DNA from 3 places in the Streptomyces shinuiensis genome. Region 2 is predicted to be linked to each of the others. Evidence: riboswitches for the same ligand, from Rfam matches in the RefSeq annotation. Region 2 holds a riboswitch; each other region holds the start of a gene.
The links. Region 2 has a riboswitch for cobalamin ahead of ACGRHY_RS08305 (ribonucleoside-diphosphate reductase subunit alpha). Riboswitches for the same ligand answer to the same signal wherever they lie in the genome.

Region 1 (3,263 bases), 2.9 Mb from region 2:
GGCGCCACGATCGCAGCCGTCGGCATCGGCGCCGTCTCCGTCAGCGCCGTCTTCATGAAGGTGCTGATCCCGGCCCTCGTCGCCCCCCTGGTCGCCGGCATCGCGGCCATGCTCGCGACCAGGCTGACCTACCGGATCAGCCGCAACACCGAGGAGGGGCAGGTCGCCAAGGGATACCGCGCCGGGCAGATCGCCTCGGCCGGCCTGGTCTCCCTGGCCCACGGCACCAACGACGCGCAGAAGACCATGGGTGTCATCACCCTCGCGCTGATCTCCGGCGGCGTGCTCGGCGCCGACGCCGACCCGCCGCTGTGGGTCATCGCCTCGGCCGGCATCGCCATCGCGCTCGGCACCTACCTGGGCGGCTGGCGGATCATCCGCACCATGGGCAAGGGCCTGACCGACATCCGCCCGGCGCAGGGCTTCGCCGCCCAGACCAGCTCGGCCGTCACCATCCTGGCCTCCTCCCACCTGGGCTTCGCGCTCTCCACCACGCAGGTCTGCTCCGGCTCGATCATGGGCTGCGGCCTGGGCCGCAAGGGCGGTGTGGTCCGCTGGAGCACCGCCGGTCGCATGATCGCCGCCTGGGGCCTGACCCTCCCGGCCGCCGGTCTGATCGCCGCGGGCTCCGCGCTGCTGGCCATCCAGGGCGACTGGGGCGTCACCGTGGTCGCGATCGCCTCCGTCGCCGCCATCGCCGCCATCTGGTTCGCCTCCCGCCGGGAGCCGGTCGACCACACCAACGTCAACGACGTCGAGCCGGCCGAGACGGAGGACGCGGGCGTGGTCACGGACGCGGTGCAGGCCGTCTCCCCACCGCCCACCGCCGCCATGGAGGAGGCCGGGAAGGCCTCCGACACCCCGGCGAAGACCACCGTCTCCGCTCCCTGAGCCCGAGCCCCGCGAAGAGGAAGAAGCACCATGGACATCGACTGGGCGGCCCTCGGCCAGGTCTTCGGCGTCAGTCTCGTGATGACGGTCGGCCTGGTGGGCCTGTTCACCCTCGGCATCGTCGGCCTGGGCACCAACGACAAGGCGCGGGGCGGCTCCTCCGCCCTGGCCCGCGTCGGCGCCTACGCCAGCTACGCCCTGTGCGCGGCCGCCGTGGCGTACGGCATCTACATCATCGCGGCCTGAGCGGGCCCGCTCAGGCCCGCACGGCCTCTCGGGCGCGGGTACACCTCCACGGGCGCCCGGCGGACACCGCCGGGCGCCTGCGCGTTCTCCCGGCCTCCCCGGACCTGCCCCGCCCTCAGGCGTCCTCCCCGCGTTCCCGGCCTGCCCGGGGCGCGAGCGCCCCGGCATGCCCCGGCGTGCCCCGGCGTGCGCCGTGTGCGCTTCCGCACAGTGCGCCGCCGCAGGTCACGGGTGAGTTGACGCGCCTTCCCGGCCGTGGTGGACTTCCCGTTGCCAAACGGCGGCAGGAGAGGAAGCCGGTGCGAATCCGGCGCGGTCCCGCCACTGTCACCGGGGAGCGCTCCCCCACCCAGCGCCACGGCCCGCACACCGGGCTGGAAGGCCGGGGGAAGCGCCGATCCGGGAGCCAGGAGACTCTCACCGCCGGTCACGTCGAGCCAGGGCGAGGACCCTGAGTGAGGACATACCGCCATGCCCGGCATCCTGCCCGCCGCACCACCTCCACCCCGCTGTGCCACCGGTTCCGCACGAGGTGTGACGGCCGGCTGACGCGATGCGTGCCGATCACGCCCTCCGCCCGGCCATCGCTCCAGCAGACACCGACCTCCCCCCGGCCCCCGGCCTCCCGGCCGCGGGCTACGCGTGCGGGGCGGCCCTGGGACATCTGCTCGACCTGATCGCCGGCGATCCGCGCCGCGCGCACCCCGTCGCCGCCTTCGGGCGCGCGGCCGCGGCCGCCGAGCGCCTGCTGTGGCGCGACCACCGCGGCGCGGGCGCGCTGTACACCGCCGTGTGCGCGGGCGGCGCCACGGCCGCCGCCGCGGCGCTGGACCGTGCCGTGCGCCGCTCCCCCGCCGCCCGTACCGCCGTCACGGCCGCCGCCGTCTGGGCGGTGGTCGGCGGCACGACGCTGGCGCGCGAGGCCCGCGCGATCGCCGCCGCGCTGGAGGCGGGCGACCTGGAGGCGGCCCGCGCCCGGCTGCCGCACCTGTGCGGACGCGACCCGCAGGCGCTGGACGCCGACGGCATCGCCCGGGCCGTGGTGGAGTCCGTCGCCGAGAACACCTCCGACGCCGTGGTGGGCGCGCTGGTGTGGGGCGCGGCCGCCGGTGTGCCGGGGCTGGTGGGCTTCCGCGCCGTCAACACCCTGGACGCGATGGTCGGCCACCGCTCGCCGCGTCATCTGCGCTTCGGCTGGGCCTCGGCGCGGCTGGACGACGCGGCGGGGTGGCCCGGCGCCCGGCTGACCGCGCTGCTGGCCGCGCTGGCCGGACCCGATCCGCGCGGCGCGCTGCGCACCTGGCGCGCGGACGCGCGCCGCCACCCCAGCCCCAACGCCGGTGTGGTCGAGGCGGCGTTCGCGGGTGCGCTGGGCGTACGGCTGGGCGGGACGCTGTCGTACGGCGGGCGCGTCGAGCACCGGCCGGTCCTGGGCACCGGCGGCCGCCCGGTGCTGGTGGAGGACATCGAGCGCGCGGTGCGGCTCTCACGCCGGGTGTGCGCGCTGGCGCTGGCGGTGTGCGGCGCCGCCGGGGCGCTGCGGGAGACCCGCGCCGTACGGCGCGCGCAAAGGGGAGCGCTGTGACGGGCGGCGGACTGCTGATCGCGGGAACGACCTCCGACGCGGGCAAGAGCGTGGTCACGGCGGGCGTCTGCCGCTGGCTGGCCCGCAGGGGCGTGAAGGTGGCGCCGTTCAAGGCGCAGAACATGTCCCTGAACTCCTTCGTGACGCGCGAGGGCGCCGAGATCGGCCGCGCCCAGGCCATGCAGGCCGCCGCGGCCGGTGTGGAGCCGAGCGCGCTGATGAACCCCGTGCTGCTCAAACCTGGCGGCGACCGCTCCAGTCAGGTGGTGCTGCTGGGAAGGCCGGTGGGCGAGATGAGCGCGCGCGGTTACTTCGGCGATCCCGGACTGCCGCCGTCGTCCGGCGGGACGCGGCGCGCGGGGCGGCGTGAGGAACTGCTGGAGACGGTCACCGGCTGCCTGGCCGAACTGCGCCGCACCCACGACGCGGTGATCTGCGAGGGCGCCGGCAGCCCGGCCGAGATCAACCTGCGGCGCACCGACATCGTCAACATGGGCCTGGCGCGTGCCGCCCGGCTTCCGGTCGTGGTGGTCGGCGACAT
Region 2 (3,263 bases):
CCACCACCCGGTCGAGGAAGAGCACGGCGGTGCGGACGGTGGCGTCCAGCCGCTCCCAGTCCAGTTCCTCGCCGGGGCGCGGGTCCCCGTCGGCGGGGTCGCGCAGATGGGCGGCGAGGTTGACCGAGCCCAGGTTGCACACGGCCGTCTCGCCGTCGTCGGTGACCTCCAGGATCTCGGTGCAGAGGTTGGAGGAGTGGACGACGCTGCCCGGCCCGGCGGTCTGGTTGGCCGTGCGGTTGGCGGCGTCCTTGAACGTCATCCAGCCGTTGCCGGTCTGGGCGAGGGTGCGCATCATCCGGGCGTAGAGGGTGCGCGCCGCAACCGTCCGCACCGCCAGCCCGGCCGCCTCCGCCCGGTGGTAGGCGGCGTCGAACTCCTCGCCCCACAGGTCCACCAGTTCGGGGACGTCGGAGGGGGAGAACAGCGACCAGTCGGCGTCCGCCTCGACCCGGCGCATGAACTCGTCGGGGATCCAGTGGGCGATGTTGAGGTTGTGGGTGCGGCGGGCGTCCTCGCCGGTGTTGTCGCGCAGTTCGAGGAACTCCTCGACGTCGGCGTGCCAGGTCTCCAGGTAGACGCAGGCCGCGCCCTTGCGCCGGCCGCCCTGGTTGACGGCCGCGACCGAGGCGTCCAGGGTCTTGAGGAACGGCACGATGCCCCCGGAGTGGCCGTTGGTGCCGCGGATCAGCGAACCACGCGAGCGGATCCGCGAGAAGGAAAGCCCGATACCGCCGGCGTGCTTGGACAGGCGCGCGACCTGTTGGTAGCGCTCGTAGAGCGAGTCCAGCTCGTCCCGGGGGGAGTCCAGCAGGTAGCAGGACGACATCTGGGGGTGCCGGGTGCCGGAGTTGAACAGGGTGGGGGAGGAGGGGAGGTAGGACAGCGTGCTGGTGAGCCGGTACAGCTCGGTCACCTCCTCCAGCGCCCGCTCGGAGGAGTCGGCGGTCAGCCCGCAGGCCACCCGCAGCAGGAAGTACTGCGGGGTCTCGATCACGGCGCGGGTCACCGGGTGGCGCAGCAGATAGCGGGAGTGGACCGTGCGCAGTCCGAAGTAGCCGAAACGGTCGTCGGCGCCGTCTTCGAGGGCGTCCTCGGCCAGTGTGTCGAGGCGTCCGGCGTGCTCGGCGACGAAGCCGGCCGTGCGGTCGGCGATCAGCCCCTGCCGGTGGCCGACCGCCACCGACGCCGAGAAGGACACCGCGCCCTGGCCGGCCGCCTCCCGGCGGATCGCCGGAGCGAGCAGCCGCGCCGCGAGCCGCGAGTACTCGGGCTCCTCGGCGATGAGGCCGGCCGCGGCCTCGGTGGCCAGGGAGCGCAACCGGGCCTCGTCCGCGCCGGGGTGGCGTCCGCGCAGCGCGGCGGCGGCGACCCGCCCGGGGTCGGTGGCGGGCAGATCTGCGGTGAGCCCGGCCAGGGTGCGCAGCAGCGCCGCGCCCGGGCGGTCGTCCTCCGGTGCACGGGCCGGTGCGGAGGCCGTGGCGGGCTCCGCTGATGAGATGGTCACTCGGTGCTCTCCCTCGTGGGCCGACGGTCCCGGGGGAGGAGAGCAGGCGCGTACGGGCACACCCGGCCGGAAGAGGGCGCACCGATCGCGTCCGCCGGCCCAACCCACGGGACCCGGACGTGTGACTGAACACCGTCGGCAGGTCCTCGGACTCGCGGCGGACGGCCCGGACCGTGCGAACGACACGGGGGCAGCCCGCCGCACACCGTTGCGGGACAGCTCCGGACTCACACCGGATTCCCCTGCGGCGACAGCGAGATGAGCATACATCTAGTGCCGCCCCGGCCAAGTACCCCTAGATGTTGTGTTGGAAGGCTTCTTGGGTGGAGTGCCGCACCACGGCCCGGCGCCCTGTGCTCACCTCAGGGCCAGGGCGAAAGTCAGCAGGGAGAGGCCCTCGGTGGGGTACCAGTCGCGGTCGGGGGTGCGGACGAACCCCAGCCGCCTGTAGAGGCGGTGGGCGGTGTGCATCAGGGGATGACTGGAGAGCACCAGCCGCTCCAGGTCCAGTGCGCGGGCCCGGTCCACGCACTCGCGCACCAGGGTCTCGCCCACGCCCCGGCCGCGCGCGCCGGGGCGTACCGCCAGCACCCGGAACTCCCCCTCGCCGGGGCGCGCGATCTGCGCGTACTCGCCGCCGTGCGCCGCGAAGGTGACGGTGCCCAGAACCTCCTCGGCCCCGCCGCCCACGGGGCCCGCGGCCACCAGCAGTTCGGCGTGCCCGGCCCGGTGCCGGGCGTCGCGCAGCACGGCGAGGTACGGGTCCTGGGCACCGAAGTCCAGCAGTCCGTCCCGGAGGTACGCCCCGGCCGTCAGCTCCCCGGCCGCCTCGAACTCGTGCGGGCGCGCGGCCCTGATGGTGATGTCCATGGCGGTCATCATGCGGTGTCCCGGCCGCTGTGGCGCAACGGCTTTCCGCCGGTGGGGCACGGGGCGCGGACGCGGGGCGGCGAGTCGGTGCAGCCCTCCCGCGCCGCACCAGTGCGTACGCGACGGTCATCAGCGCGGCGGGGAGAGGCGCCCAGAGCATCTGGTACCAGTAGAGGAAGGGGATTCCGGCGAGGGCCGGCTCGGTCCTGGTGTACGAACCGACCCACAGCACCGCGACGAAGGGCGCGAGCAGGCAGACGCCGATCGCCACACGCGCCGGCGTGACGAGCGGGAGGGGGCCGGGGCTCTTCGGTGGTACGGGCGTGGCCGCGGCTCCGTCCCTCCGGATCACCGTGGCCGCGGCGTGCGGTCCGCCCCGGTCACCGCCCCCGGCCGGGGCGCTGGAGGCGGGCGACGAACTTGTAGCGGTCGCCGCGGTAGACCGAGCGCACCCACTCCACCGGCTCGCCCTCGGTGTCGCGCGAGTGCCGGGAGAGCATCAGCATCGGCAGGCCGACGTCCGTGCCCAGCAGGCCCGCCTCGCGCGGGGTGGCCAGGGAAGTCTCGATGGTCTCCTCCGCCTCGGCGAGGTGGACGTCGTACACCTCGGCCAGGGCCGTGTAGAGGGAGGAGTACTTCACCAGACTGCGGCGCAGGGCCGGGAAGCGCTTCTGCGACAGGTGTGTGGTCTCGATGGCCATCGGTTCACCGCTGGCCAGCCGCAGCCGCTCGATGCGCAGGACGCGGCCCCCGGAGGGGATGTCCAGCAGCCCGGCGAGCCGGTCGTCGGCGGTGACGTAGCCGATGTCCAGCAACTGGGAGGCGGGCTCCAGGCCCTGGGCGCGCATGTCCTCGGTGTAGGAGGTGAGTTGGAGCGCCTGGGCGA
Region 3 (3,263 bases), 660 kb from region 2:
CAGTACGGTGCGCAGGCTGCTCGGCGTCGGCTTCCCCGGCGAGCCCGCCGGGGTCGAGACGCTGCTGGGCGAGATGGAGGCGACCGAGGACCCGGCGGTGATCGCGTCCGTGGTGGCCGACGTGCGCGGGACCCAGCTGCGGTTCGGCGTCGGGCCCGTCGAGGAGGGCGTCTACCGGGTCGTCGTGCCGGCCGGGGGACTGGCCGAGGACCGCACCGTCCCGCCGACCCTGGAGGAGGTCAGGAGGCAGCTGCGGGCGGTCGCCGGCACCGACTTCGGTGTGCACTCGCCGCGCTGGCTCTCCCGTTTCGGCGACGCCACCCGGCAGGCCGAGCGCTACCGGGCCGGCCGGGTGCTGCTGGCCGGCGACGCCGCCCACATCCACCCGCCGGTCGGCGGGCAGGGCCTCAACCTCGGCATCCAGGACGCCTTCAACCTCGGCTGGAAACTGGCCGCCGAGGTCGCCGGCCGGGCGCCCGAGGGACTGCTGGACAGCTACCACACCGAGCGGCACCCGGTGGCCGCCGGCGTACTGGACAACACCCGCGCGCAGATGGCTCTGATGTCCACCGAGCCCGGCCCGCGGTCGGTGCGCCGGCTGGTGTCGGAGCTGATGGACTTCGAGGAGGTCAACCGGCATCTGACCGAGAAGATCACCGCGATCTCGGTCCGCTACGACTTCGGCGGGGGCCACGAACTGCTCGGCCGGCGGCTGCCGGACGTGAAGCTGGGGCGGGGCCGCCGCCTGTACGAGCTGATGCACGGCGGACGCGGGCTGCTGCTGGACGGGACCGGCCGGCTGTCGGTGTCGGGCTGGGCGGACCGCGTCGACCATGTCACCGACATCGGCGGGGATATCGGCGGGGGTCTGGACGTACCCGCGGTGCTGCTGCGACCGGACGGCCACGTGGCGTGGGTGGGCGAGGAGCAGTCCGGGCTGCTCGACCACCTGTCCAGGTGGTTCGGCCCCGCCACCACCGGCTGAGGCCGGGGCCAGGGTCGGGGCGGGAACCCGCCCCGACCGGAACCTCGGGCGTCGGCGTGCCGGGGTCGGCCCCTGTCCCCGGTCCGCGTCCCGGGCACCGCGCGCGGGGCGAGGAGGAACGACGGGGTCATCAGTGCGGCGGCCGCCACCGGCACCCGGCCGGCGCCCGCGACGCCCGCAACGCCGGTGACGCCGGTGACGCCGCCGCCGAGAGCGCCCGCCACCCCGGTGCCGAGGTAGAGGGCGCAGATGTTCAGGGCGAGGGCGGTCATCGCCGCACGGGGCCCGCCGCGCCCATGACGCTCCTCTGGACCGGCGGGCTCGGACCCCACGCGAACACCGCCCGGAAGGCGATGACCGCGCCCGGCGCGACCGGGTCGCCGACGCCACCGAACCCCAGGGCCGCGGCCAGCGCCGGCGCGGCGGTGTCCGCCGACGACCAGGCGGAGACTGCGCCGCGGGCCCAGCGCGTCGGCCGCGCGGCCGGCCAGTACGGCGCCGAGCAGGCCGGCGACGCCGACGGTCAGGAGCATCACCGACAGCAGCCCGACGGAAAACCCCGGCGACGCGGCGGATGCCTCCCCCGTCGGCGTCCCGCGCCGGCGGGACGCCGTGTCGATCGCGTCACAGCCGGCGGGGCGGCCGGACTCCTCAGCCCGGATTCCCGCTCCGAGAACGCCCGGTGTAACGGCCCACCACCGGCCGGCCGCACGCGGCGAGGGGGCCCGTACGCGGAAAAGGCCTGCTTGCCAACGCTTCCGCACGCGCACTACTGTCGCCACGCCTTGGTGAACGGGAAATCCGGTGCGATACCGGTGCGGCCCTCGCCACTGTGATCGGGAAGTCCGGCTCCAGCCCTCGCGGGCGGCCACTGGGTCCTTCGGGACCCGGGAAGGCGGAGCCCGGGCGGTGGTACCCGTCAGCCAGGAGACCGGCCAAGGCGCGTCAACCATCCACGAGGTGCTGGAGAGGGTCTGTCCGGTCATGCACATAGCCGAGGGCTTCCTGCCCCCCGCGCACGCGGTCGCCTGGAGCGTCGCGTCCGCACCTTTCATCTTCCACGGAGTCCGCTGTCTCACCCGTGAGGTCAGGGAGCATCCCGAGAGCACTCTGCTCCTGGGTGCCTCCGGGGCCTTCACGTTCGTCCTGTCGGCTCTGAAGCTTCCCTCGGTGACGGGGAGTTGCTCGCACCCCACCGGCACGGGGCTGGGCGCCATCCTGTTCCGGCCGCCGATGATGGCGGTGCTGGGCACCATCACACTCCTCTTCCAGGCACTGCTGCTCGCGCACGGCGGTCTGACCACGCTGGGCGCCAACGCCTTCTCGATGGCGATCGTCGGCCCCTGGACCGGATACGCCCTCTACCGGCTGCTGCGGCGGTACGGCGCGCCACTGATGGCGGCCGTCTTCCTCGGCGCCTTCGCCGCCGACCTGTCCACCTACTGCGTCACCAGCGCGCAGCTTGCGCTGGCGTTCCCCGACCCGGGCAGCGGATTCTGGGGCGCGCTCGGCAAGTTCGGCTCCATCTTCGCCCTCACCCAGATCCCCCTCGCGGTGAGCGAGGGGCTCCTGACGGTGTTCGTGATGCGGCTGCTGGTGCAGTCCAGCCGGGGCGAGCTGACCCGGCTGGGAGTGCTGGTGTCCGGCAGGCGGTCCGGGGCGGAGAAGGCAGCCGGCAGCGGGGCGGTGGCGTGATGAGGAGGAACACGAGGATCAACGCCCTGCTGCTGCTCGCCGTGGCCGCGCTCGCGGTCCTGCCCCCGGCACTCGGCCTCGGCGACCACAAGGAGGAGCCGTTCGCCGGTGCCGACGGCGAGGCGGAGACGACGATCACCGAGATCGAGCCGGACTACGAGCCGTGGTTCTCCCCGCTGTACGAGCCGCCGTCCGGTGAGGTCGAGTCGGCGCTGTTCGCCCTGCAGGCCGCGCTGGGCGCGGGCGTCCTCGCCTACTACTTCGGCCTGCGCCGCGGGCGCCGCCAGGGCGAGCGGCGGGCCGCGGCGCGGCCGGAGGAAGCCGGGAACGCCGCGGGGACCGCCGGGGACTCCGGGGCCCGGGGGGCCTGAGTCCCGTGCTGCCGATCGACGCGGCGGCGCACAGCAGCCGCTGGCGCCGCCGCCACCCCGTGGACAAGGCCGTGCTCGGGTTCGGCCTCACCGTGCTGGCGCTCTGCCTGCCGCCCTGGCCGGGTGCGGCCCTGGTGGCCCTCACCGCGCTCGCCGTGCTGCTGGGCCCGGCGGGCGTGCCCGGCCGCAGGCTGTGGCGCGCCTGCCGGGTG

Region 1: linked by a shared signal. The riboswitch ahead of ACGRHY_RS21510 (cobalamin biosynthesis protein) and the one ahead of ACGRHY_RS08305 (ribonucleoside-diphosphate reductase subunit alpha) in region 2 are both predicted to bind cobalamin.
Region 3: linked by a shared signal. The riboswitch ahead of ACGRHY_RS05490 (energy-coupling factor ABC transporter permease) and the one ahead of ACGRHY_RS08305 (ribonucleoside-diphosphate reductase subunit alpha) in region 2 are both predicted to bind cobalamin.

What each region holds. Positions count from the first base shown of each region.
Region 1 is NZ_JBIHML010000001.1:4,769,278-4,772,540, reverse strand. Features, by position in the region: gene ACGRHY_RS21520 (inorganic phosphate transporter) at 1-891, shown strand, start outside; gene ACGRHY_RS21515 (hypothetical protein) at 922-1,137, shown strand; cobalamin riboswitch at 1,428-1,553, shown strand; gene ACGRHY_RS21510 (cobalamin biosynthesis protein) at 1,691-2,722, shown strand; gene ACGRHY_RS21505 (cobyric acid synthase) at 2,719-3,263, shown strand, end outside.
Region 2 is NZ_JBIHML010000001.1:1,900,256-1,903,518, reverse strand. Features, by position in the region: gene ACGRHY_RS08305 (ribonucleoside-diphosphate reductase subunit alpha) at 1-1,507, opposite strand, end outside; cobalamin riboswitch at 1,628-1,808, opposite strand; gene ACGRHY_RS08300 (GNAT family N-acetyltransferase) at 1,865-2,377, opposite strand; partial or broken gene ACGRHY_RS08295 (DUF3311 domain-containing protein) at 2,487-2,648, opposite strand; gene ACGRHY_RS08290 (GntR family transcriptional regulator) at 2,758-3,263, opposite strand, start outside.
Region 3 is NZ_JBIHML010000001.1:1,239,988-1,243,250, forward strand. Features, by position in the region: gene rox (rifampin monooxygenase) at 1-985, shown strand, start outside; cobalamin riboswitch at 1,755-1,939, shown strand; gene ACGRHY_RS05490 (energy-coupling factor ABC transporter permease) at 1,970-2,680, shown strand; gene ACGRHY_RS05495 (energy-coupling factor ABC transporter substrate-binding protein) at 2,680-3,051, shown strand; gene cbiQ (cobalt ECF transporter T component CbiQ) at 3,057-3,263, shown strand, end outside.